DNA from 3 places in the Kitasatospora sp. NPDC088548 genome. Region 2 is predicted to be linked to each of the others. Evidence: riboswitches for the same ligand, from Rfam matches in the RefSeq annotation. Region 2 holds a riboswitch; each other region holds the start of a gene.
The links. Region 2 has a riboswitch for cobalamin ahead of ACIP82_RS21565 (FecCD family ABC transporter permease). Riboswitches for the same ligand answer to the same signal wherever they lie in the genome.
Positions count from the first base shown of each region.

Region 1: linked by a shared signal. The riboswitch ahead of ACIP82_RS20715 (CoA-acylating methylmalonate-semialdehyde dehydrogenase) and the one ahead of ACIP82_RS21565 (FecCD family ABC transporter permease) in region 2 are both predicted to bind cobalamin.
Region 3: linked by a shared signal. The riboswitch ahead of ACIP82_RS30915 (HoxN/HupN/NixA family nickel/cobalt transporter) and the one ahead of ACIP82_RS21565 (FecCD family ABC transporter permease) in region 2 are both predicted to bind cobalamin.

Region 1 is NZ_JBIVMI010000015.1:169,617-177,351, reverse strand. It holds gene ACIP82_RS20725 (enoyl-CoA hydratase/isomerase family protein) at 1-631, opposite strand, end outside; gene ACIP82_RS20720 (acyl-CoA dehydrogenase family protein) at 631-1,773, opposite strand; gene ACIP82_RS20715 (CoA-acylating methylmalonate-semialdehyde dehydrogenase) at 1,782-3,281, opposite strand; cobalamin riboswitch at 3,512-3,637, opposite strand; gene ACIP82_RS20710 (PucR family transcriptional regulator) at 3,767-5,368, opposite strand; gene ACIP82_RS20705 (serine hydrolase) at 5,365-6,303, opposite strand; gene menC (o-succinylbenzoate synthase) at 6,300-7,406, opposite strand; gene ACIP82_RS20695 (GNAT family N-acetyltransferase) at 7,403-7,735, opposite strand, start outside.
Region 2 is NZ_JBIVMI010000016.1:157,074-164,808, reverse strand. It holds gene ACIP82_RS21580 (CGNR zinc finger domain-containing protein) at 126-710, shown strand; gene sodX (nickel-type superoxide dismutase maturation protease) at 723-1,160, opposite strand; gene sodN (superoxide dismutase, Ni) at 1,346-1,741, shown strand; cobalamin riboswitch at 1,854-1,973, shown strand; gene ACIP82_RS21565 (FecCD family ABC transporter permease) at 2,078-3,139, shown strand; gene ACIP82_RS21560 (ABC transporter ATP-binding protein) at 3,139-3,990, shown strand; gene ACIP82_RS21555 (ABC transporter substrate-binding protein) at 4,045-5,040, shown strand; gene ACIP82_RS21550 (nuclear transport factor 2 family protein) at 5,121-5,492, shown strand; gene ACIP82_RS21545 (GNAT family N-acetyltransferase) at 5,521-5,997, shown strand; gene ACIP82_RS21540 (anti-sigma regulatory factor) at 6,312-6,722, shown strand; gene ACIP82_RS21535 (RNA polymerase sigma factor SigF) at 6,886-7,735, shown strand, end outside.
Region 3 is NZ_JBIVMI010000030.1:86,424-94,158, forward strand. It holds gene ACIP82_RS30895 (thioesterase family protein) at 1-217, opposite strand, end outside; gene nusB (transcription antitermination factor NusB) at 360-797, opposite strand; gene efp (elongation factor P) at 802-1,365, opposite strand; gene ACIP82_RS30910 (aminopeptidase P family protein) at 1,449-2,555, opposite strand; gene ACIP82_RS30915 (HoxN/HupN/NixA family nickel/cobalt transporter) at 2,639-3,814, opposite strand; cobalamin riboswitch at 3,846-4,039, opposite strand; gene ACIP82_RS30920 (metalloregulator ArsR/SmtB family transcription factor) at 4,121-4,504, shown strand; gene ACIP82_RS30925 (hypothetical protein) at 4,567-6,264, shown strand; gene ACIP82_RS30930 (YcxB family protein) at 6,261-6,794, opposite strand; gene ACIP82_RS30935 (AMP-binding protein) at 6,860-7,735, opposite strand, start outside.

The DNA of each region.
Region 1 (7,735 bases), on a different contig from region 2:
GCACCGCGGCGGTGACCTCCTCCTCGGTGAGCGCGGCGAGGAACGACGGCAGCTTCGCGGCGGGGACGAGGAGGTCGGCCAGTCCGCACAGCAGCGCGTCGCCCGGTCCGGCGGTCGCGGCGGTGAGTGCGAGGTGGGTGCCGAGTTCGCCCGGGGCGAGGGCGAGCAGGTAGGTGCCGCCGACGTCGGGGACGAAGCCGATGCCGGTCTCGGGCATGGCGATCCTGGTGCGTTCGGTGACGACGCGGACACGGCCGTGGGCGGAGATTCCGACTCCGCCGCCCATCACGATGCCGTCCATCACGGCGATGTACGGCTTGGGGTAGCGGGCGATCCTGGCGTTGAGGCGGTACTCGTCGCGCCAGAAGCCGAGGGAGGCGGTGCCGCCGGCCCGGGCGTCCTCGTAGATGGCGCGGATGTCCCCGCCCGCGCAGAGGCCGCGCTCCCCCGCGCCGGTGATGACCACGGCCGCCACGGTCTCGTCCTGCTCCCAGCGGGCGAGGGCCTCGTCGATCCGGCGGACCATCGGGTGGGTCAGCGCGTTGAGGGCCTTCGGCCGGTTGAGGACGATCCGGCCGATCCGGCCCTCGCGTTCGAGGAGGACGTCCTCCTGTTCCGTCCCGGTGTTCATCAGGCGGCCCCGGTCAGGCCGCGGGCGACGATGACGCGCATGATCTCGTTGGTCCCTTCGAGGATCTGGTGCACCCGCAGGTCGCGGACGATCTTCTCGACGCCGTACTCGGCGAGGTAGCCGTAGCCGCCGTGCAGTTGGAGGGCGCGGTTGGCGACCTCGTAACCGGTGTCGGTGGCGAAGCGCTTGGCCATCGCGCACAGGTGGGGGGCCTGCGGGTCGCCGTCGTCCAGCGCGGTGGCGGCGCGCCAGAGCAGCGACCTGGCGGCCTCCAGCTCGGTCGCCATGTCGGCGAGCTGGAACTGCAGGGCCTGGGCGTGCAGGAGCCTGGCGCCAAACGCCTCCCGTTCGGCGAGGTACTTGGTGGCCCGTTCCAGTGCGTCCTGGGCCCCGCCGAGGGAGCAGGCGGCGATGCCGAGCCGGCCGCCGTCGAGGCCGTTCATGGCGATCCGGAAACCTCCGCCCTCCACCCCGAGCAGGCGGTCCGCGGGCAGCCGGACGCCGTCCAGGACCACCTGGCGGGTGGGCTGGGCGTTCCAGCCCATCTTGCGCTCGTTGGGCCCGAACGAGAGTCCCGGATCCCCGCGTTCGACGACGAACGCGGAGATGCCGTGCGGCCCCTCGCCACCGGTGCGGGCCATCACCACGTACACCTGCGAGGACCCGGCGCCGGAGATGAACTGCTTGACGCCGTCCAGGACGTAGTGGTCGCCGTCGCGGCGGGCGCGGGTGGTGAGTGCGGCGGCGTCCGAGCCGGCGCCCGGCTCGGTGAGGCAGTAGCTCGCCAGGTCGCGCATCGAGCAGAGGCCCGGCAGCCAGCGGGCCCGCTGCCCGGGTGTGCCGTGGCGGTCGATCATCCCGGCGACCATGTTGTGGATGGAGGTGTAGCCGGCGATGGAGGGGCAGCCGGTGGCGAGGGCTTCGAAGGCCAGGACGGCGTCCAGCCGGGTCAGGCCGGAGCCGCCGCACTCCTCGCGGACGTGGACGCCGCCGAGCCCGAGAGCGGCCGCCCTGGCGAGGACGTCCACGGGAAAGTGCTTGTTCTGGTCCCACTCCACCGCGTACGGGGCAAGGCACTCCTGCGCGAAGTCCCTGGTGGTCGAGACGATGGCGAGCTGATCCTCGGTCAGTTCCCTGTGCACAGCGGCCCTCAGCCCATCGTGGGGATGGTGAAACTCGCGCCCTCCTTGACCCCGGAGGGCCAGCACGAGGTGACGGTCTTGGTCCGGGTGTAGAAGCGGATCGCGTCCGGCCCGTACTGGTTGAGGTCGCCGAACCCGGAGCGCTTCCAGCCGCCGAAGGTGTGGTACGCCACCGGCACCGGAATCGGCACATTGACACCGACCATACCGGTGTTCACCCGCCGGGAGAAGTCCCGGGCGGTGTCGCCGTCCCGGGTGAAGATCGCCACCCCGTTGCCGTACTCGTGCTCGCTCGGCAGCCGCAGCGCCTCCTCGTAGTCCGCGGCGCGGACCACGCACAGGACCGGGCCGAAGATCTCCTCCTGGTAGATCCGCATCCCGGGGGTGACGCGGTCGAAGAGCGTGGCGCCGAGGAAGTAGCCGCCCTCGTACCCGGGCACGGTCAACTCGCGTCCGTCGACCACCAGTTCGGCGCCCTCCTGGACGCCGAGGTCCAGGAGGCCGCGCACCCGCTCCAGGGCGTCCCGGCTGATGAGCGGGCCGAAATCGGCCTCGGGATCGTGGGCGGCGCCGACCTTCAGCGCGGCGATCCGCTCGGTGAGCCTGGCGACCAGGGCGGAGGCGGTCTCCTCCCCCACCGGCACCGCGACGGAGATGGCCATGCACCGCTCGCCGGCGGAGCCGTAGCCCGCACCGATCAGCGCGTCGGCGGCCTGGTCGAGATCGGCGTCGGGCATGACGATCAGGTGGTTCTTGGCACCGCCGAAGCACTGCGCCCGCTTTCCGCGGGCCGCCGCCGTGGCGTACACGTACTGGGCGACCGGTGTGGACCCGACGAATCCCAGGGCCTGTACCCGGGGGTCGTCGAGCAGGGTGTCGACCGCCTCCTTGCCGCCGTTGACCACGTTCAGCACGCCCGGCGGCAGGCCGGCCTCCAGGAACAGCTCGGCCAGCCGCAGCGGCACCGAGGGGTCGCGTTCGGACGGCTTGAGGAGGAAGGCGTTTCCGCAGGCGATGGCGGGTGCGGCCTTCCAGAGCGGGATCATCGCGGGGAAGTTGAACGGGGTGATGCCGGCGACCACACCGAGCGGCCGGCGGAGCGAGTGGACGTCGATGCCGGGGCCGGCGCCGTCGGTGAACTCGCCCTTGAGGAGGTGCGGCACGCCGGCGGCGAACTCGACCACCTCCAGGCCGCGTTGCAGGTCGCCGTGGGCGTCGGCGACGGTCTTGCCGTGCTCGGCGGAGAGCAGTCGGGCCAGCGGCTCGCGTTCGGCCTCGACGAGTTGCAGGAAGCGCAGCAGCACCCGGGCGCGACGCTGCGGGTTCCAGCCGGCCCACTCGGTCTGGGCCTGTTCGGCGTCGGCTATCGCCACCTCGGTCTCGGCCCGGCCGGCGAGCGGTACCCGCGCCTGGACCGTGCCGGTGCTGGGGTCGTACACGTCGCCGAACACCCCGGACGTACCGGGGACATGCTTTCCGCCGATGAAATGGGTGAGTTCACGGACCATCACAAGCCTGCTCTCGTCAGGATGTCAGGTGGGATCCGAGGGAACCGGGGCACGGCGGCACGCCCGCCCGACACGCAGGTGTGCGGGACGCGGGTGCTGCCGGGCGCGGCGAGCCGTCAGGGTGACGTGCGTGCCGCGACCGTCGCAGGATCACCAGGGCCAGGAAGGACACAGACCGGTGCCATGCGTGTTTGCTCCATCCTCGTGGACAACACGGAACACCCGCAGTCGGCATCCTGACTCCCGGATCAGCGCGCGCCACCCGGCCTTCCCGGCCGGCTGCCAGTGGCTGGTACTGCGGTGACGCGCTCCCCGGTCACAGTGGCGGGACCGTGCCGGACTCACACCGGCTTCCCTGCACTGCGGGCCTTGGCCACGACCATATAGTCGGACGTCCTAGCAAGTCCAGGGTGCCGCTCCCTCCGGCTCCGCCCCGAAGCTCCCCGGGCGGCGACCCGCGGCCCGTACGCAGAGCCGCGCCCCGGTCAGGGGGTGGGCGGGGTGAGGCGGAGGTGGAGCATGGCCTCGAAGCGGGCCCCGGGGTCGGCGAGGTCGAGGTCCGCCACCTCGGCGAGGCGCTTGAGCCGGTAGCGGAAGGTGTTGGGGTGGATGTGGACGGCGGCGGCGGCCGCGACGACGTCGCCGAAGGTGTCCAGCCAGGCCGCGAGGGTCTCGGTGAGCGCGCTGTGGTGTTCGGCGTCGTAGGCCCGCAGGCGGGCGACGGGGTTGTCGGGGAGGTCGTCCTCGGCGTGGACCCGGTCGGCGAGTTCGAGGAGGAGCGACGCGACGTAGACGTCGGAGAGATGGGCGACGCGGTGCGGCGTGCCGCCGGCGGTGAGCACCCGCAGGGCGCGGTCGGCGTCGGCCCGTGAGCGGGGCAGCTCGCCGGGGTGGGCGGCGAGCCGGCCGAGGCCGATGACCGCCGGGACGCGGGGGGCGATCCGGGAGAGGAAGGTGTCGGCGACCCGGACGGCCGCCTCGTCGGAGCCGCTCGGCAGGACGGCGTAGGTCACACCGCCGAGCGAGGCGGTGGCGGCGCGCGGGTGGACGGCGGCCAGGTGCAGGGCGAGCGCCTCGCCGGAGCGGTGGCCGGCGGCGAGCAGGTCGGGGGCGGAGGAATCGCCGAGCACCGTCAGGGCCAGGACGCAGGCGGGCTGGGCCGTCAGCCCGAGCCGGGCGGCGGCCTGCGGTGCGGCGGCGCCGCCTTCGAGGACGGTGGCCAGCAGGTCGGCGCGGAGCCGGTGGCCGACGTCCTCGCCGGCCCGGCGGCGCAGCAGGTGGAGGGCGGCGACCTTCGCGGCCTCGGTCAGGGCGTGCTCGCCGTCGGGGCCCAGGCGGTCCTGGACGACCACCCAGATGGAGCCGAGGATCTCCCCGCCCGCCCGGACGGCGATCGCCACCCGGGGTTTGTCGGCGACGCCGTCGACGTAGAGCGGGCCCTCGCTGCGGTAGAGCGCGTGGAAGGCGCCCCGGGCCTCCAGGTCGCGGAGTTTCTCGGCGGGGACCTGGCGGTCCAGGATGGTCGCGATCCGGGCCGGGTCGCCCTCGTCCTGGCGGCTGGAGAAGGCGAGTACCTTGCCGCCGCGGTCCTCGACGGTGACCGGCCCGTCGAGGAGGGCGGCGATCGCGTTGGCGAGGGCGAACAGATCGCCGGAGAGCGGGCCGCCGACGTCCTCCCCGGCGCCCGCCAGGTCCTCGCCCGCGAACTCGTCGACGGCCAGCAGGGCCCGCAGCAGGGCGGCGACCTGGGCCCAGGAGGCGCCGGGGGTGAGGCCGAGGACGGGCACGCCGCTCCCGGCGACGGCGGCGGTGACGGTGTCGTCGACGGCGACCGGCGAGCGGACGATCACGGCGGCCGCGCCGAGGCCGGCCGCCCGCTCGACCAGGGCGGCGACGGCCGGCGCACCGGCGACACCAACGCCGAGGACGACGGCCCCGGGCAGCCGCGCGGGCTCGTCCATCGGGTCGTGGATGAGCACCCCGCCGACCGGTCGGACCGGGTCGGGGTCCCCGGCCACGACCTCGACCAGCGTCGATCCCAGGTCGGTCAGGATGCGGCCGAGGACGGCCCGCGCGGTCGGGATCATGCGGTCACAGTAGGCGGGTTCACCACCGACGACGGCTCCGGGGTGGACGGTGCCGTCGCCCGCAGTGCGTCGACCGCGATCCGGGCGGCCCGGCCGATCGCCCGGTCCGCGCCGGGGTCACGCTGCCGGGGCGTCTCGGCCCGGGTGAACACCGCCACCGCGTACCGTCCGCCGTCGGGGTGCTCGACCACCCCGGCCTCGTTGCGCCAGCCGGGCAGGGTGCCCGTCTTGCCGGCGATCCGGTAGCCGTCCTCGAAGCCCGAACTGAGCCGGTGCGGCCAGATCTGACGGCCCATCACCGCCCTGACCTCGGCGCAGGCCTCGGCCGGGCCCGCCTCGTCGCGCCAGATCTGGGCCAGGAGTTCGGCCGTGTCGCGGGCGGTGCCCCGGGTGGTGCGCTCGGGCACGCAGACCGACAGTGCCATCGTCTGCGCGGGGGTGAGGGCGGCGAGCCTGGCCTGTGCCTCCTCCTCGTCGGCGGCGCCGAGGTCGGCGAGCAGTGAGCCGATGAGGTCCGCGCAGCCGCCGATCAGGTGGGTCCGGTCGCGGCCGAGCCCGGCGAGCAGGGCGTTGACCCGGTCGAGGCCGACCCGGTGCAGGACGACGTCGGTGGCGGCGTTGTCGCTCATCGTCAGCATCAGCAGGACGAGGTCGCGCAGGCTCAGCTCGACCGGGTCGGCGCAGCCGGAGGTGCCGATGCCGCCGTCCCGCAGCGGCGGGGGCACCGGGTGCCGCTCGGTGCGTTCCAGCCGGCCGGCGGCGGCCTCGCGGGCGTAGGCCAGGGCGACCGGGATCTTGAAGACGGAGGCGAGGACGACCGGTGTGTCCTCGTCGAGTCCGAGGGCGGCGGGGCCGTCGATGTCGCGGGCGAAGACGTGGCCCCGGACGCCGGCCTCCTCGAAGACGGCCCGCAGGGCGGGTCGAGCGGTGTTCATCGGGCGGTCCATTCGTTCGACACGGTGACCTCGGCGAGCAGTTCGGGGATCGGTGAGACGCCGAGGCCCGGCCCCCGGGGGACGTCCAGGTGGCCGTCGCGGAGGACGAAGGGCTCGGTGATGTCCGTGCGGTAGTAGCGGCCGGAGGCGGAGGTGTCGCCGGGGAGGGTGAAGCCGGGCAGGGCGGCGAGCGCGACGTTGGCGGCCCGGCCGAGGCCGGTCTCCAGCATGCCGCCGCACCAGACGGGCACCCCGTGCGCGGCGCTCACGTCGTGGATCCGCCGGGCCTCCAGGTAGCCGCCGACCCGGCCGGGCTTGACGTTGACGACCGAGCAGGCGCCCAGGGCGAGGGCGTCGGCGGCCGAGCGGGCGGAGACGATCGACTCGTCCAGGCAGATGGGGGTGCGCAGCTGCCGGGCGAGCCGGGCGTGGCCGCGCACGTCCTCCTCGTCGAGCGGCTGCTCGATCAGCAGCAGGCCGAACTCGTCGAGCCGGGCGAGGTGTTGTGCGTCGGCCACGGTGTACGCGGTGTTGGCGTCGACCTGGAGCGGTATGCCGTCGCCGAAGCGTTCGCGCACGGCGCGGACGGGCTCGATGTCCCAGCCGGGCTCGATCTTCAGCTTGATCCGCAGGTAGCCCTCGGCGAGGTAGCCCTCGACGGCGTCGAGCAGGGCGGGGATGTCGTCCATGATGCCCACCGAGACCCCGGCCGGGACGCGGTCGGCGGTGGCGCCGAGCCATTCGGCGAAGGAGATCGAGCGGGCCCGCAGCCAGGCGTCCAGGACGGCCGTCTCCAGGGCGGCCTTGGCCATCCGGTGGCCCTTGAAGGCGGCGAGGGCGGGGGCGACCGTCCAGGGGTCGAGGTGCGGCTGGGCGAACAGGGCGGGCAGCAGGTGACGGCGGAGCACGTCGGCAGCGGCCTCGGTGTACTCCGAGGAGTAGACCGGGTCGGTCATCGTGACGCATTCGCCCCAGCCCTCGCCCTCGGTGGTCTCCAGCCGCAGCAGCAGGAGTTCACGGGTGGTCTGGGTGCCGAACGACGTGCGGAACGGCGACACCAGTGGCATCGCGATCCGGCGCAGTTCCACTCCGACGGGCTTCATGCTCTGTTCTCCTGACGTCGTTCGATGAGGTACCGGCCGTCCCGGGCGAAGCCGGTGACGGTGTGCCGGCCGTCGTCCATCAGGCCGCCGAGGACGTCGCGCAGGGCGCGGCGCCACTCCCCCGCGGCCTTGGGGTCGGTCTGTCTGAGCGCCTCGATGTCGGGCGGGACGCGGACCAGGACGGTGCCGTCGCGGGCGCCGCCGGGCAGCCGCCGGGCGACGGGGCGGCCGTCAGGACCGAGGTCGAGGGCGACCGCCGCGGGCGGGCGCAGCGCGGCGGGGTCGACGGTGCGCGGGTGGCCCTCGCAGGCCAGGGCGGCCCGCTCGCC
Region 2 (7,735 bases):
GTGGGGTGCCGGCGCGGCGCGCGGGCCGCCCCCGCCGGCCCCCCCCCCCCCCCCCCCCGACGCCTGCCCCGCCCAGGTAATAGGCTGGAGCCAGTCAGCCCGTTACCGATTCTGGAAGGACCACCGTGGAGCTCGCCTCGTACGCCGACCTCGCCGTCCGGCTGGTGAACACCGAGGAGCCCGAGCGCGGCACCGACACGCTGACCTCGGTCGACGCCGTCCGCGGCCTGTTCTCCGAGAACACACGTGCCGCCGCGCTCGCCGACGAAGCCGACCTGCCCCGGCTGCGTGCCGTCCGGACCCGGCTGCGCGGGGTCTTCGAGGCCGCCGCCGAGGGGGACGAGATCCGGGGTGTCGACCTGCTGAACAGCCTGCTGATGGAGTACCCCGTCAGCCCGCTGGTCTCCGGCCACGACTACCTGGACGACGCCGGGCGCCCGCGCTGGCACCTGCACCTCGCCGACAACTCGCCCACCGCCACGGCCCACTTCAGCGCGGTCGCCTGCATGGGCCTGGCCGTCCACCTCACCGAACTGGGCGCCGACCGGCTCGGCATCTGCCAGGCCGCGCCCTGCCGCAACGCCTACCTGGACACCTCCACCAACCGCTCCCGGCGGTACTGCTCCGACCGCTGCGCCACCCGCGCCAACGTCGCCGCGTACCGGGCCCGCAAGCGCCAGGAGGCCGCCGTCCTGGCCGGGCAGGGCTAGCGGCCCTCCGGGCTAGAGATCCTCCGGCCGGACCCAGACGCCGAGCCGGCGGGCCAGGCCCGGCACCCGGACCAGCGGGCCCAGCAGCAGGCGCTCCAGCCGGCGGCCCGGGGCCAGCCAGGCCGGCCGGGGGCGCAGCCGCAGCAGCACCCGGCCGAGCACCAGCTCGTCCGGGACGGCGCCGTAGCTGCGGCTGTCGCTGTCGACCAGCCGGTTGTCGGACAGCAGCCACCAGCCCTTCGGGCGCCGGCCGTCGGCCCGCTTCACCACGAGCAGGTCCTGCTGCAACGGGTGGCGGACCACCACCACGGCGCCCGGCCTGATCCGCGCCCCGTACCGGACCAGCAACCGGTCGCCCTCACGCAGCGTCGGCACCATCGAGTCCCCCGCCACGTCGATCAGTCCGAACGGTGCGGCACCCCCGCGGGTGCCGCCCTCCGGTTCCGCCATCCGCGTCACGGCTCCTCCTCCCGGCTCGCCGCGTCCCAGTCTGCCGTACGGACCGTCACCCGCCGGTGTCCGGATTCACCCGGTTCCGGGTCCGCCTTTTGCCCTAGGCCCACCGACCGATCGCGAAACCCCGTGACCGGAAGGGTAATCTCGGGCGCGGGAAGACGATCTAAGGAAGGACTCCCATGTTCTCTCGTCTGTTTGCACCGCGTGCCACCGCGCACGCCCACTGCGACCTGCCCTGCGGCGTGTACGACCCGGCGCAGGCGCGGATCGAGGCCGAGTCGGTCAAGGCCACCCAGGAGAAGTACCAGGCCAACGAGGACGCGCACTTCCGCGCTCGCGCCGTCATCATCAAGGAGCAGCGCGCCGAGGCCGTCAAGCACCACATCTCGGTGCTGTGGAGCGACTACTTCAAGGCCCCGCACTTCGAGAAGTACCCGCAGCTGCACCAGCTGATCAACGACACCCTGAAGGCCGCCTCGGCCGCCAAGGCGTCGACGGACCCGGCCACCGGCCAGGCCCTGCTCGACCTGATCGCCGAGGTCGACAAGATCTTCTGGGAGACCAAGCAGGCCTGACCGCCGCTCGGCCTCCGTCGACCGCCCCCGCCCGGACCACCACACCGGACGGGGGCGGTCGCGCGTTTCCGGGACATGCCCGGCGGCACCTGTAAGGGTTGCCTGGCCTTAGCGCTTGTTATGCTGCCAGGGCGTCCCATGGGGGAAGTCCGGTCCGAATCCGGCGCTGACCCGCAACGGTGGACGGGGCCCCGGCCCCGTGAGCCCGATCGCCCTGGGGCGCCGACCTCCCGACAACTCGCCGTGGAATGCGAGGGGATGGCGCCCCGGCCCCGCCACGGCCCGGGCGCTTCGCCCCGCGCCGCCCACGGCCCGAGGCGAAGGCGCGCCCCCCTCGTGAGCACCGCAGTGACCGCACCGGTCCGTCGAATACCCGCCGCGCCCCTGGCCGCCGGCCTGGCCGCGGCCCTGCTGCTGTCGCTGGTCTGCGGGGTCGCCCTGGGCTCCTCCGACCTCGGCTGGTCCCGGGTCCTGCGGCTGCTGGGCGCCGGGCTGACGGGCGGTCGGCTGGAGGCCGAGGAGGCGGCGGCGTACGTGATCGTCTGGGAGATCCGGCTGCCGCGCACCGTACTGGCCGCCGTGGTCGGCGCCGGGCTCGCGGCCACCGGGGTCGCCGTGCAGGCCATGGTCCGCAACGCCCTGGCCGACCCGTTCGTCCTCGGCATCTCCTCCGGCGCGGCGGTCGGCGCCAACGCCGTCCTGCTCCTCGGCGCCTTCGCCTCCCTCGGGGTCTGGGCGCTCTCGGTCTCCGCCTTCGGCTCGGCCCTGCTGGCGATGCTGCTGGTGTACGCGGCCGCCCGGACCGCCTACGGGCTCACCCCGCTGCGGCTGGTGCTCACCGGCACCGCGATGTCCTACGGCTTCTCCGCGGTGACGGCGCTGATGGTGTTCGGCGCCGCGCGCGGCGAGGCGGCCCGCAGCGCCATGATGTGGCTGCTCGGCAGCCTGGGCGGGGCGACCTGGGGCTCGGTGCCGATCGCCGCCGTCACCGTGCTGGCCGGCCTGGCCTGCCTCGCCCTCTCCGCCGGGCGCCTCGACGCGCTCGCCATGGGCGACGAGACGGCGGCCTCGCTCGGTGTGGACCCCGACCGGCTGCGCCGGCAGCTGTTCGTGGTGACGGCGGCCGTCACCGGCACCGTCGTCGCGGTCAGCGGCGCGATCGGCTTCGTCGGGCTGATGGTGCCGCACCTGGTGCGGATGCTGGTCGGCGCCGGCCACCGCCGGGTGCTGCTGGTCGCGCCGTTCGCCGGGGCGCTGCTGCTGGTCTGGGTGGACATCGTCTCGCGCACCCTGCTGGCGCCCGCCGAGCTGCCGGTCGGGGTGGTCACCGCGGTGCTCGGGGTGCCCTGCTTCCTGTTGCTGATGCGCCGCCGCGGCTACTCCTTCGGAGGCCGCTGATGGGCACCGGCGCGAACGCCGACCCGAGCACCGACACCACGGACACCCCGGAGACCGCCATCGAGACCGCCAGCGAGACCGCCCTGGACATCGCCGTCGACGGGCTCTCGGTCGACATCGCCGGCGCCCGGCTGGTCCACGACATCACCCTGGACGCCGCCGCCGGACAGGTGGTCGGCCTGGTCGGACCGAACGGCAGCGGCAAGTCGACCCTGCTGCGCTGCGTCTACCGGGCACTGCGGCCCGCCGCCGGCGCCGTCCGGCTGGGCGGCGAGAACCTGCACGCGCTCACCCCCCGCGAGGCCGCCCGGCGGGTCGCCGCACTGCCGCAGGAACACTCCGCCGAGTTCGACTTCACCGTGGCCGAGGTGGTCGGCATGGGCCGGCTGCCGCACCGCAGCGGATTCGCCGGCCCGACCGGCGGGGACGACCGGCGCTGCGCCGAGGCGCTGGCCCGGGTCGGCGCGGACCACCTGGCCGGGCGGGGCTTCCTGAGCCTGTCCGGCGGCGAGAAGCAGCGGGTGCTGATCGCCCGCGCGCTCGTCCAGGAGCCCCGGGTGCTGGTGCTCGACGAACCCACCAACCACCTGGACATCGCCCACCAGTTGGAGGTGCTGGCGCTGGTCCGGGCGGCCGGGCCGACGGTGCTCACCGCGCTGCACGACCTCAACCTGGCGGCCGGCCACTGCGACCTGCTGTACGTGATCAGGGCCGGCCGGATCGTCGCCTCCGGACCGCCCGTCGAGGTGCTGCGCCCCGCGCTGCTGGCCGAGGTGTTCGGCGTCCGCGCGACCCCCGTACGGCACCCCGAGACCGGCGCCGTCCAGCTGCTCTTCGACCGGCTCCGCTGACCCCGCTTCCCCTCCCGCCCTTTCCGCCCCCTCCCCCCGACCCGAGGAACTCCCATGCGCACCAAGGCCGTCGCCGCCACCGCCCTGCTCACCCTCGCGCTGACCGCGTGCGGGGCCGAGATCGCCCCGAGCGGCGAGGCCGCGGCGGGCTCCGACCACTACCCGGTGACCGTCGACAACTGCGGCACCAAGGTCACCTACAAGGCGAAGCCCGCCCGGACGGTGACCAACGACGTGGGCATCACCGAGCTGATGCTCGCGCTCGGCCTCACCGACCGGATGGCCGGCTATGTGATGCCCGACGAGAAGGGCGACCTCGCCAAGGTCCCGTGGAAGGACGGCTACCAGCAGACCGCCTGGCTCTCCAAGCAGCCGATCACCAAGGAGCTCGTCCTGGACGCCCGGGCCGACCTGGTGTTCGCCGGCTGGCACTACGGCTTCGGCGAAGCCGACGGCTTCACCCCGCAGGTGCTGGCCGGCCTCGGCATCGACTCCTACGTGCTCAGCGAGTCCTGCCGCAGCGGCAAGGGCCCGGAGCGCGGGGTGATGTCGCCGCTGGACGCGCTCTACACCGACCTGGCCAACCTCGGCGAGATCTTCGACGTCCGCGACCGGGCCGACAAGCTGATCGCCGACTTCCGGGCGCAGGTCGCCGCCGTGCCGCAGCCCGAGCACCGGCCGGGCGTCTTCCTCTACGACAGTGGTGAGGACAAGCCGTACACCTCGGGCAAGTACGCCGCGCCCGAGGAGATCATCGCCAAGGCCGGCGGGCGCAACGTGATGGGCGACGTCGCCGACTCCTGGACCACCGTCGGCTGGGAGAGCGTCGTGCAGCGCGACCCCGAGGTGATCGTGATCAACAACTACGGTGACACCGACGCCGAGGCGAAGCGGAAGTTCCTGAAGTCCTTCCCGCCGCTGGCCGGCGTCGCCGCGGTCAGGAACGACCGGATCTTCGTGCTGGACTACGTCGACCTGGTGGAGAGCCCGCGCAACCCCGCCGCGATCACCGCCCTCGCGGCCTATCTGCGGTCCACGCCGGCGGCCTGAGCACGGGCCGGTCCGGCCCGGCCGGGCGGGCGTACGCTCGGAGTACGAGCCCGACGGAATCCGACCGGAGGAGCGAGAACATGAGCACCATGGCGGCACCTTCCGACTTCGACACCGCCGCCCTGCGCGAGGGCATCGAACGCGGGGACGCCGAGACCCTCCTCGCGCTCTACGCCGACGATGCCGAAGTGCGCATGGTCGACCACAAGACCCAGCCCAGCCATCCGCTGGTGATGCACGGCCGGAGCGAGATCGGCGCGATGCTGCGCGACATCTACGGCCGGGAGATGACCCACACCCTGGAACAGGTGGTGGTCCAGGGCGACCACATCGCCTTCATGGAGGCCTGCCAGTACCCCGACGGGGTCCGGGTCCTGGCCACCTCGGTCGCCGACCTGCGGGACGGCCGGATCGTCGACCAGACCTCGATCCAGGCCTGGGACGAGGCCTAGGCCCGAACGGGCCAAGTAGGCTCGTCACATGATCCGCACCGCCCTAGTCACCGACGTCCCGGTCATCCACGCCATGATCCGCGAACTCGCGGAGTACGAGAAGGCCCCGCACGAGGCGGTGGCCACCGAGGCACAGCTGCGGGACGCGCTGTTCGGCGCCGCCCCGGCGCTGTTCGGCCTGATCGCCGAGGACGACACCACCGGCGAGCCGGTCGGCTTCGCGGTCTGGTTCCTCAACTTCTCGACCTGGCGCGGGACGCACGGCATCTACCTGGAGGACCTGTACGTCCGCCCGGAGGCCCGCGGCGGCGGCCACGGCAAGGCCCTGCTGCTGGAGCTGGCGCGGATCGCCGTCGAACGCGGCTACTCGCGGATGGAGTGGTCGGTGCTCGACTGGAACGAGCCCTCGATCAACTTCTACAAGTCGCTCGGCGCGGTGCCGATGGACGGCTGGAGCGTCTACCGGCTCACCGGAGAGGCGCTCACCGCCGTCGGCGCGCGCTGAACACAGCGTGCCGACGGGGCCGCGCCCACCGGTACGCCGCCGAACAGACGGGCCCCGCCCGGCCGTACGAACGGGTTCCGTCCGGGCACTGACACCCTGTGTCGCGGCGCCCTACCATGAGTGACTCCCGCGCCGGGGCCAAAAGCGGTAACGTCTCGGGCGGATGCGCGGCGTCCGGCCACCCCTCGCGGGGTATGACCGGTACACGTACCGCACCACCCCTCTGGACAGTTGGGGCGAAGCAGTTGAGCCAAGCAACAGACAGTGCCGCGGCCACCGGCCCGGAAGCACAGCGCGTCACCCAGGAGGTGAGGGTGTCCCAGATCGACGGCGAGCCCGGGGTCCAGGACTTCGTGGAGGTCCGGCTGCCCGCGGCCGGGGCCTACCTCTCGGTACTGCGAACAGCGACGGCGGGGCTGGCGGCCCGGCTGGACTTCACGCTGGACGAGATCGAGGACCTACGGATCGCGGTGGACGAGGCCTGCGCCATCCTGCTCCAGCAGGCGGTACCCGGGTCGGTCCTGTCCTGCGAGTTCCGGCTGGTCGGCGACTCGCTCAAGGTCACCGTCTCCGCCCCGACCACGGACGGCCGGGCCCCCGAGCGGGACACCTTCGCCTGGACGGTGCTCTCCGCGCTGGCCGGCGAGGTGGACTCCTCGGTCGGCGAGGACAACACCGTGACGATCAGCCTGCACAAGAAGCGCGGCGGTTCCGCCACCCACTAGGGCCGCCGCAGCAGCAGCACCGAACAAGGGCCGTCCGGCCGGTACCCCCCACCCGGGCCCGGCGGACGGCTCCCGGTACCGCCCACCACGCGGTACGACCAATAAGACGAATCGGGGCCGCCCCACGGTCCCGGTGCTCCCGGAACGGAACGGGGGAATGGCCGTGAGTGATCTGGACCGTACCGGCCTCGCGACGGCGGGCCCTGCCGTACCGACCCAGGCGAGCGTTCCCGGCCTCGCCGCCAACGACGAAGCGCACCCGAAGGACGCCCACCGGATGAGCCAGCCGACCGAGCCGACGTCTGATCCGTCGCCCGTCCCCGTGCCCCCGCCGGCCGCGGCCGACCCGGCGGACCCCGCAGCCGAGGCGCTGCGCGGTGCGGTGCCCGCCCAGACCCCGCACCGCACCGGGGCGCCGGACCGCGAGGCGGCCCGGGCGCTGTTCGTCCGTCTGTCCGCGCTGCCCGACGGCTCCCCGGAGCGCGTCGAGCTGCGCAACCAGCTGGTGCGGATGCACATCCCGCTGGTGGAGCACCTGGCCCGGCGGTTCCGCAACCGGGGCGAGCCGCTGGACGACCTGACCCAGGTCGCCACCATCGGGCTGATCAAGTCGGTGGACCGCTTCGACCACGAGCGCGGGGTCGAGTTCTCCACCTACGCCACGCCGACCATCGTCGGCGAGATCAAGCGGCACTTCCGGGACAAGGGCTGGGCGGTCCGGGTACCGCGCCGGCTCCAGGAGCTGCGGCTGTCGCTGACCACGGCGACCAGCGAGCTCTCCCAGCGGCACGGCCGCTCCCCCACGGTGCACGAGCTGGCCGAGCACCTGGGGATCTCCGAGGAGGACGTGCTGGAGGGCCTGGAGTCCGCCAACGCGTACTCCACGCTGTCGCTGGACGTGCCGGACAGCGACGACGAGTCGCCGGCCGTCGCGGACACCCTGGGCGCCACCGACGAGGCGCTGGAGGGCGTCGAGTACCGGGAGTCGCTCAAGCCGCTGCTGGCGCAGCTGC
Region 3 (7,735 bases), on a different contig from region 2:
AGGCGGAGAGGTAGTAGCCGCTGATCGAGACGGGGTCGGTGTGCTCGCCGTGCTCCAGCGCGAGGGCGTGGCCGGCCATCGCGAGCAGCAGTCCGCCGTTGACGCCGCCGCCGATCTGCCAGCCGGCGCCCAGCTCACCGTCGTAGCGGCCGGGCTCGTCCGGGTGCCGGGTCAGGGCGATGCCCTGGTCGAACTCGCTGCGGGTCGCCGTGGTCATGGGGGTGGCCTGCCCTTCACTGCGGGGTTACCGATGAGTAGCCCCAACATACGCCACCCGTCCGGAACGCACGACGGCCGCCGGACCGTTTCCGGTCCGGCGGCCGTGCGTCGGGGTGTGCCCAGGGTTCGTCGGACGATCCCTAGCGGCGGATGCTCGGCTTGAGCTCCAGGAAGCGGGCGAGCAGACCGTTGACGAACGCCGGGGAGTCGTCCGTGGAGAACTCCTTGGCGATCTCCACGGCCTCGTCCAGGACGACCGCGTCCGGGACGCCGTCCTCCCAGATCAGCTCGTACGCGCCGAGCCGCAGGACGTTGCGGTCCACGATCGGCATCCGGTCGAGCGTCCAGCCCACCGCGTACTGCGAGATCAGGTCGTCGATCCGGCGGGCGTGCTGAACGTAGCCCTCGATCAGCTCCATGGTGTACTCGCCGACCTGCGGGGTGCCCTCGTCAGGCTTGGGCTCCCGGGCGCGGGCCACCCAGTCGGCGAGGACGCGCTGCGGGTCCACCCCGCGGTGGTCGGCCTCGAAGAGGATCTGGAAGGCCCGGGTACGGGCCTTGCTGCGTGCGGCCGACACGGACTTACTTCACCCGGCCGAGGTAGCTGCCGTCGCGGGTGTCGACCTTGATCTTCTCGCCGGTCACGATGAACAGCGGCACCGCGATCTCGGCGCCGGTCTCCAGGGTGGCCGGCTTGGAGCCGCCGGTCGAGCGGTCGCCCTGGACGCCCGGCTCGGTGTGGGAGATCACGAGCTCGACCGAGGCCGGGAGCTCGATGTACAGCGGGGAGCCCTCGTACATGGCCACCAGGGCGTCGAAGCCCTCCAGCAGGTACTTGGCGGCGTCGCCGACGACGGCGGGCTCGATCGTCACCTGGTCGTAGGTGTCCGTGTCCATGAACACGAAGTTCTCGCCGTCCTTGTACGAGAACTGCATGCCGCGCTTGTCGACGTTGGCGGTCTCGACCTTGGTGCCGGCGTTGAAGGTCTTGTCGACGACCTTGCCGGTCAGGACCTCCTTGAGCTTGGTGCGCACGAAGGCCGGGCCCTTGCCGGGCTTGACATGCTGGAACTCGACGACGGACCAGAGCTTGCCGCCCTCCAGCTTGAGGACCATGCCGTTCTTGAGATCGTTCGTGGAAGCCACGGGCGCACTAACTCCTGGATATAGCTGTCAAGGAACCAAGGGTTGCGTCCTGCCGCCCGCAGCAGCCGCCGGGCGGCCGCGGGTCACAGGGCGAGGAGCTCCTTGGTGGTGATGGTGAGCAGCTCGGGCCCGCCCTCTTCGAGGGGGCGCACCACGAGCGTGTCCTCGATCCGGACACCGCCCTTACCCGGGAGGTGGACTCCCGGGCCGACGGTGACCGGCACGCGGCTGTCCAGTTTACCCATGTCCGACGGGCCCAGGCGCGGCGCCTCCCGGATCTCCAGCCCGATGCCGTGCCCGACCGGGTGCGGGGAGGGCTCGGTGTGCCCGGCCGCCTGGAGGATCGCCCGGGCCGCCTGGTCGGGTACGCACTGCTCGACGCCCGGCCCGAGCGCCTCCCGTCCGGCCCGTTGGGCCCGGAACACCAGCCGGTGCAGCTCGACCTGCCAGGGCGCGGGGGCGGCGCCGATCACGAAGGTCCGGGCGGTGGAGACGCCGTAGCCCCGGTACTGGGCGCCGAGCACGACGGTGAGGAAATCGCCCTCCTCCACCCGGCGGTCGGTGGGCTGGTGGGCCTGCTGGCCGGAGTGGCTGCCGGTGCCGACCGAGACCGGGAAGGCCGCCCGGTCCGCACCGTGGTCGATCATCCGGCGCTCCAGCTCCATCGCCAGGTGCCGTTCGGTGCGGCCGACCAGGATCGACTCCAGCAGTTCGCCGAGCGCCTGGTCGGCGATCTCGGCGGCGATCCGCAGGTCGGCGATCTCGTGCTCGTCCTTGACCACCCGCAGCCGCTCGACCACCGGTCCGAGGCCCGCCAGTCTGACCCCCTCGGCGAGGCCCGCCACCGACCGGTGCCGGGTGACCGTCAGGTCGTGCTCCTCCACCGCCAGGTCGTCCACGCCGAGCCGCCCGGCGGCCGCGGCGGCGGCCAGCGCGGTGTCCTCCCCCGCCGCGACCGGGACCTGGGTGAGGTCCTCGCCGAGCAGGTGCTCCCCGGTGTCGTCCGGCGGCAGGTCGTCCGGCAGCGCCAGCAGCGCCCGCTCCCGGGTGAGCAGCAGCGTCGCCCCGCAGGGCGCGCACCCGGTCAGATAGCGCACGTTCGCCGGCCTGGTGATCAGCGCCGCGTCGGCCCCGGTCGCACCGCAGTGCTCCCTCAGCCGCTCCCGCCGACCCGCGTACGCATCAGCCATGCGTCGAGCCTACGGAGCGCCGCCCCGATCCGCCCGTCGGGCGGGCCCGACCGGGCCGGGGCCGGGGCCGGGCCGCGCCCGGCTCAGGCCTTGGCCTCCGTGGCCTCCGTGGTCTCGGCGGCCTCCCCGGCCGGCGTCGGCCGGGCACCCGCGTGCTGGGTCTGCGGGGACCAGCGCCGCTCCACCCCGGCCAGCCGCCAGTAGGCGATCGCCGCGACCCAGACCACCACGAACAGGCCGACGATCACATAGCCGACGTTGTCCAGCGAGAGGTCGGCGATCCACCCGCTGACCGGGTCGGTGAGGTCCAGCTTCTCGTGCAGCACCCCGACCAGCTCGATGGTGCCGATGATGAACGCCACCGCGATCGACAGCCCAGTGATGGTCAGGTTGTAGTACACCTTGCGCACCGGATTGGCGAACGCCCACTGGTACGCGAAATTCATGAACGTCCCGTCCAGCGTGTCGAACAGGCTCATCCCCGCCGCGAACAGCAGCGGCAGGCAGATGATCGCGTACCAGGGCAGACCGGCCGCCGCGCCGGAGCCGGCCATCACCATCAGGGTCACCTCGGTCGCGGTGTCGAAGCCGAGGCCGAGCACCATGCCCACCGGGAACATCTGGCCGGGCCGGGTGATCGAGCGGGTCGCCCGGTTCAGCACCCGGGCGAGGAAGCCGCGCGCGTTGAGGTGCTCCTCCAGCTCAGCCTCGTCGTACCGGCCGGCCCGCATCGACCGGAACACCTTCAGGATGCCGAGCAGGGCGGCCAGGTTGAGCGCGCCGATCAGGTAGAGGAAGGCACCGGAGGCGGTGGTGCCGACCACGCCCAGCCACTTGTGGGTGGTGGAGTCGTCGTCCATCAGCGTGTTGGCCAGCTGCGCCCCGCCCGCCACCAGGGCGGCCATCAGCACCACCATCGAGGAGTGCCCGAGCGCGAACCAGAAGCCCACGGAGACCGGCCGCTTGCCGTCCGCCATCAGCTTGCGGGTGGTGTTGTCGATCACCGCGATGTGGTCGGCGTCGAAGGCGTGCCGCATGCCGAGGGTGTAGGCGGTGATCCCCAGGCCCACACCGAAGACCTGGGTGCCGACCGTGTACTCGTGCGGTGCCACCAGGAATATGAGCGTCCCGAACGCCGCCACGTGCATGGCCAGGATCACCCCCATCAGCCCGGCCGTGCGGATGGTGTCCTGGCGTTTCCAACGGAAAGTGGGCAACACCGGCGGTGTCGCCGGGGTGGCGGTTTCGGGCAGGGTCATCTTCGGATCACGCTCCAGCACCTCGTGGAATGGCTTCGTGAGATGCCGTGGCCGGTCTCCTGGCTTACGGGGCTTCCGTACCCGCCTTCCCAGGCGCGCGAGGCGCCCAGTGGCGTCGTGGGTACGGACGACTCCCCCCGATCACAGTGGCGAGGGCCGCTCCGGACTGGGATCCCTGAGGATCCGTCACCGGTATTCCCGAGCACCACGGCGGGGAACACCGTAGGGCCCGTGGGACACCCTTGCAAGGCTGCGCACCTGCGCAGGTGTTCAGAATCACAGGACGCGGACTGCAAGAATGGGGCCATGCATCTCGTACCGGCCGACCGCGCGGGCCACCGCACCATCGACGGACACCGGGTCTGCGAGGCCATCGCCGCGATCGGCGACACCGCGCACGTCCGGTCCTGGGCCGAGCGGTTCTCGCTGCTCGCCGACCCCGGGCGGCTCGCCCTGCTGCTCGCCCTGCACCGGGCAGGCCCGCTCGCCGTCACCGACCTCGCGGTCGCCACCGGCATGCGTGACCCGGCCGTCTCCCAGGCCCTGCGCCTGCTGCGCACGGCCGGCGTGGTCAGCGGCGACAAGGACGGCCGCGTGGTGCGCTACCGGCTCGTGGACGACGGCATGCGCCCCCTGCTGGACTCGTGTGCCGCCGCCGAGCACCACGAGCCCTCCGCGGCCGCCGGCTGACCGTCCCTCGGGGACAGCCGGACAACCGCCCCCGGCCAGGGGCGGTTCAGTACGATCTTCGTGTGCCGTTCCGCCCGCAGGCCCGCGCCTGGCCCGATGACGACCGCTGGGACACCCGGCCCGTCAGGGCCCGCGTGCTGGCGGTCGCCCGCACCCTCACCTCCGCCACCCGGGTACTGGACGTGCTCACCCTGCTGCGCGGCCAGGACGGCATCCACCTCTACCTCACCGTCAACCCCGGCTCCGCGTTCGCCACCGGGCTCGACGGCTTCCTCGCCGGCCTCACCGGCATCACCGTGCTGGACTGGCGCGAGGCCACCCGGCGGCGGTTCGACCTCGCGGTCGCCTGCGCGGTGCACCGCTCGATGGCCCGGCTGAAAGCCCCGCTGATCGTGCTGCCGCACGGTGCCGGCTACAACCGCCTGGTCACCCAGTCCACCGGCGACACCGTCTCCGCCGCCGGCCTCTCCCGCCGCGAACTCACCCACTGGGGGCGGGTGTTCCCCGCGGTGATCGGCCTCTCCCACGAGGAGCAGCTCGACCGGCTGCGGATCTCCTGCCCCGAGGCCCTGCCCCGCGCACGCGTGGTCGGCGACCCGTGCTTCGACCGGATGCTGCGCAGCCTGGACGGCCGGGACGGGTACCGCGCCGCGCTGGGCGCCGTGGACGGCCGCCGCCTCGTCGTCGTCAACTCGACCTGGAGCGAGCACTCCCTGTTCGGACGCCACCCCGACCTGCCGCTGCGTCTGGTCGGCCGGCTCCCCGCCGACGAGTACACCGTCGCCGTCGTCCTGCACCCCAACATCTGGGCCCGGCACGACCCCGCGGCGCTGCTCGCCACCGCCGAACGGTCCGGACTGCGGCTCGTCCCGCCCGACCAGGGCTGGCAGGCCGCCCTCGTCGCGGCCGACTGCCTGATCGGCGACCACGGCTCGGTCTCCTTCTACGGCGCCGCCCTGGAACGCCACACCCTGCTCGTCGCCACCGGCGCCGACGAACTCGACCCCCGCTCCCCCACCTACGCCTTCGGCCAGGCCGCGCCGCCGCTCGACCCCGACGGCGACCTGCTCACCCAGCTGGAACAGGCCCTGGCGAAGCCGGACCGGGCCGCGCTGCGCCCGATCACCGACCGCTCGCTCGGCCGGCAGGGCCAGTCCGCCCGGCTGCTGCGCCCGCTGCTCTACTCCTATCTGCGGCAGGTGGACGAACCGGACGACGAACCTCGCCAGCCGCCGTACCCGCGACCGGTCCCGCTGCCCACGGCCCTGCCCGGCCCGACGGCGTACGACGTCGAAGGGGAGCGCCGGGGCACCGAGGTCCGCCTGCGGCGCTACCCGGTCGGCCCGGACCACCGCGAGGCCCGGGGCAGCTACGCGGTCAGCGCCGAGGAGCCGACGCTCGCGCTGCGTCACAGCGCCGAGGTGATGGCCCGTACCGAAGTCCGCGCCGAACTGCCCGCCGAGCGCTGGCTCGCCGACACCGCGGCCCAACTGCCCGGCCTCGGCGTGGCCGTGGCCGCTCTCGGCAAGGCCCGCCATCTGCTGCGGCTCCGCGGCGGCCTGCTGCTGGAGGCCCACGCCGAACGCCCCTGGGGTGCGGCCACACCGCACCTCGACCCCCTCCTGCTCGGCGCCGCCGTCGCCCTCTGGCTCGCCGACGGCGGCGACCCGGCCGACCTGCCGGAACACGGCCTCACCGTCCGCACCGGCGACCGCCGCACCCGGGTCGCGTTCACCCGCCGCCCGGGTCAGAACAGCTAGGGCTTCCCGGCCCTGGACAGGTGCCGGTCCAGGACGGCGCGGAGCCGGTCGACGTCGGTGCCCTCGGCGATGCCCCGCTTGGGCAGCAGCGTGAGGCAGGAAGCGTTCCGGTCACCGCTCAGCAGGACGAAGAGCCGGGGCGTCTCGACGAAGCGCGGCGCGGCCTGCCAGGTGAGGGTGCTCGACGACTGCTCGGTGCTGACGGTGACGCCGGAGTCGTCGACGACGGCCCGGTACTCCCCCTTGCCCTCCGTCAGGCGGTGGAACTGCCGCGCCTGGAGCCACGGCAGGGCGAGCAGAAGCAGGGTGACGAGGAGCATCACGACGAGTGAGGAGCTGATGCCCTCGCCCGACGTCACGGACAGGACGGAGCCGACCACCGCGCACACCGCCGCCACGGTCAGCAGCCAACGGGTCCGCCGGCCCGTGGCGGAGATCTTCGCCCGGGCGGTCAGCGCCTCCCGGAAATCCTCCGCGGTCGGTCGGTACGACAGCTCCAGCCGCGTCCCGGTCCGCTGGTCCTCACCCATGTGTACGTCCTTCTCCTTGATCGGCACCGGATGCTAGCGCGCCCTCCCTTCGACCCGCCGACCATTTATCCCTGGTCCGGTTGTCCGTGGTCCGGGCCGAGCGTGGCCCGCAGCAGCTTCCGGTCGGGCTTGCCCGCCTCGGTCAGCGGCAGCCGGTCGAGGACGTGCACGGCGGCGGGCGCGTACATCGAGCCCAGCCGTTCGGTGACGAACCCCCGGACCAGCTCCCGGTCCAGCCGGTGGCCGGCCGCCGGGACGACGGCCGCCTGGAGCTCCTCGCCCCCGTCCGCCCGCCGTGTCCCGAACGCCGCGCACTGGGCGACGGCGGGGTGGGCGAGCAGCACCTGCTCCACCTCCGCCGGGTAGACGTGGCCTCCCACCACGATGACCATCTCCTTCAGCCGGTCGACGAGGTGGAGGAAGCCGTCGCCGTCGAGGTGCCCCACGTCCCCGGTGCTGATCCAGCCGTCCCGCAGCACCTGCGCGGTGAGGTCGGGCCTGCGCCAGTAGCCGCTCATGAGCATGGGCGTCCGGACGTGGATCTCCCCGTTGCGGCCGGTGGGCAGCACCGCGCCCCGCGGGTCGCGGATCTCGATCTCGACGCCCTCCTGCGCCCGGCCGACCGTGATCCGGCCGTCCGGCCCGGTCACCCCGTGCTCGTGCGGCAGGACCTCGGTGATGTTGCCGGCCTCGGTCTGGCCGTACCAGCCGTACAGGACTGGGCCGAGGAGCTCCGCCGCCCGGTGCAGCCGCTCGGCGGAGGCGGGGGTGCCGCCGTAGAAGACCCGGCGCAGGGCGGACAGGTCCGCGGTGGCCAGGGCCGGGTGGTCCAGGAGTTCGTACAGCAGCGGCGGCAGGAGCCAGAGGTCGGTGATCCGCTCCCGTTCGAGGGCGGTGATGACGTCGAGCGGGTCGAAGCCGGACCGCAGCACGACGGTGCC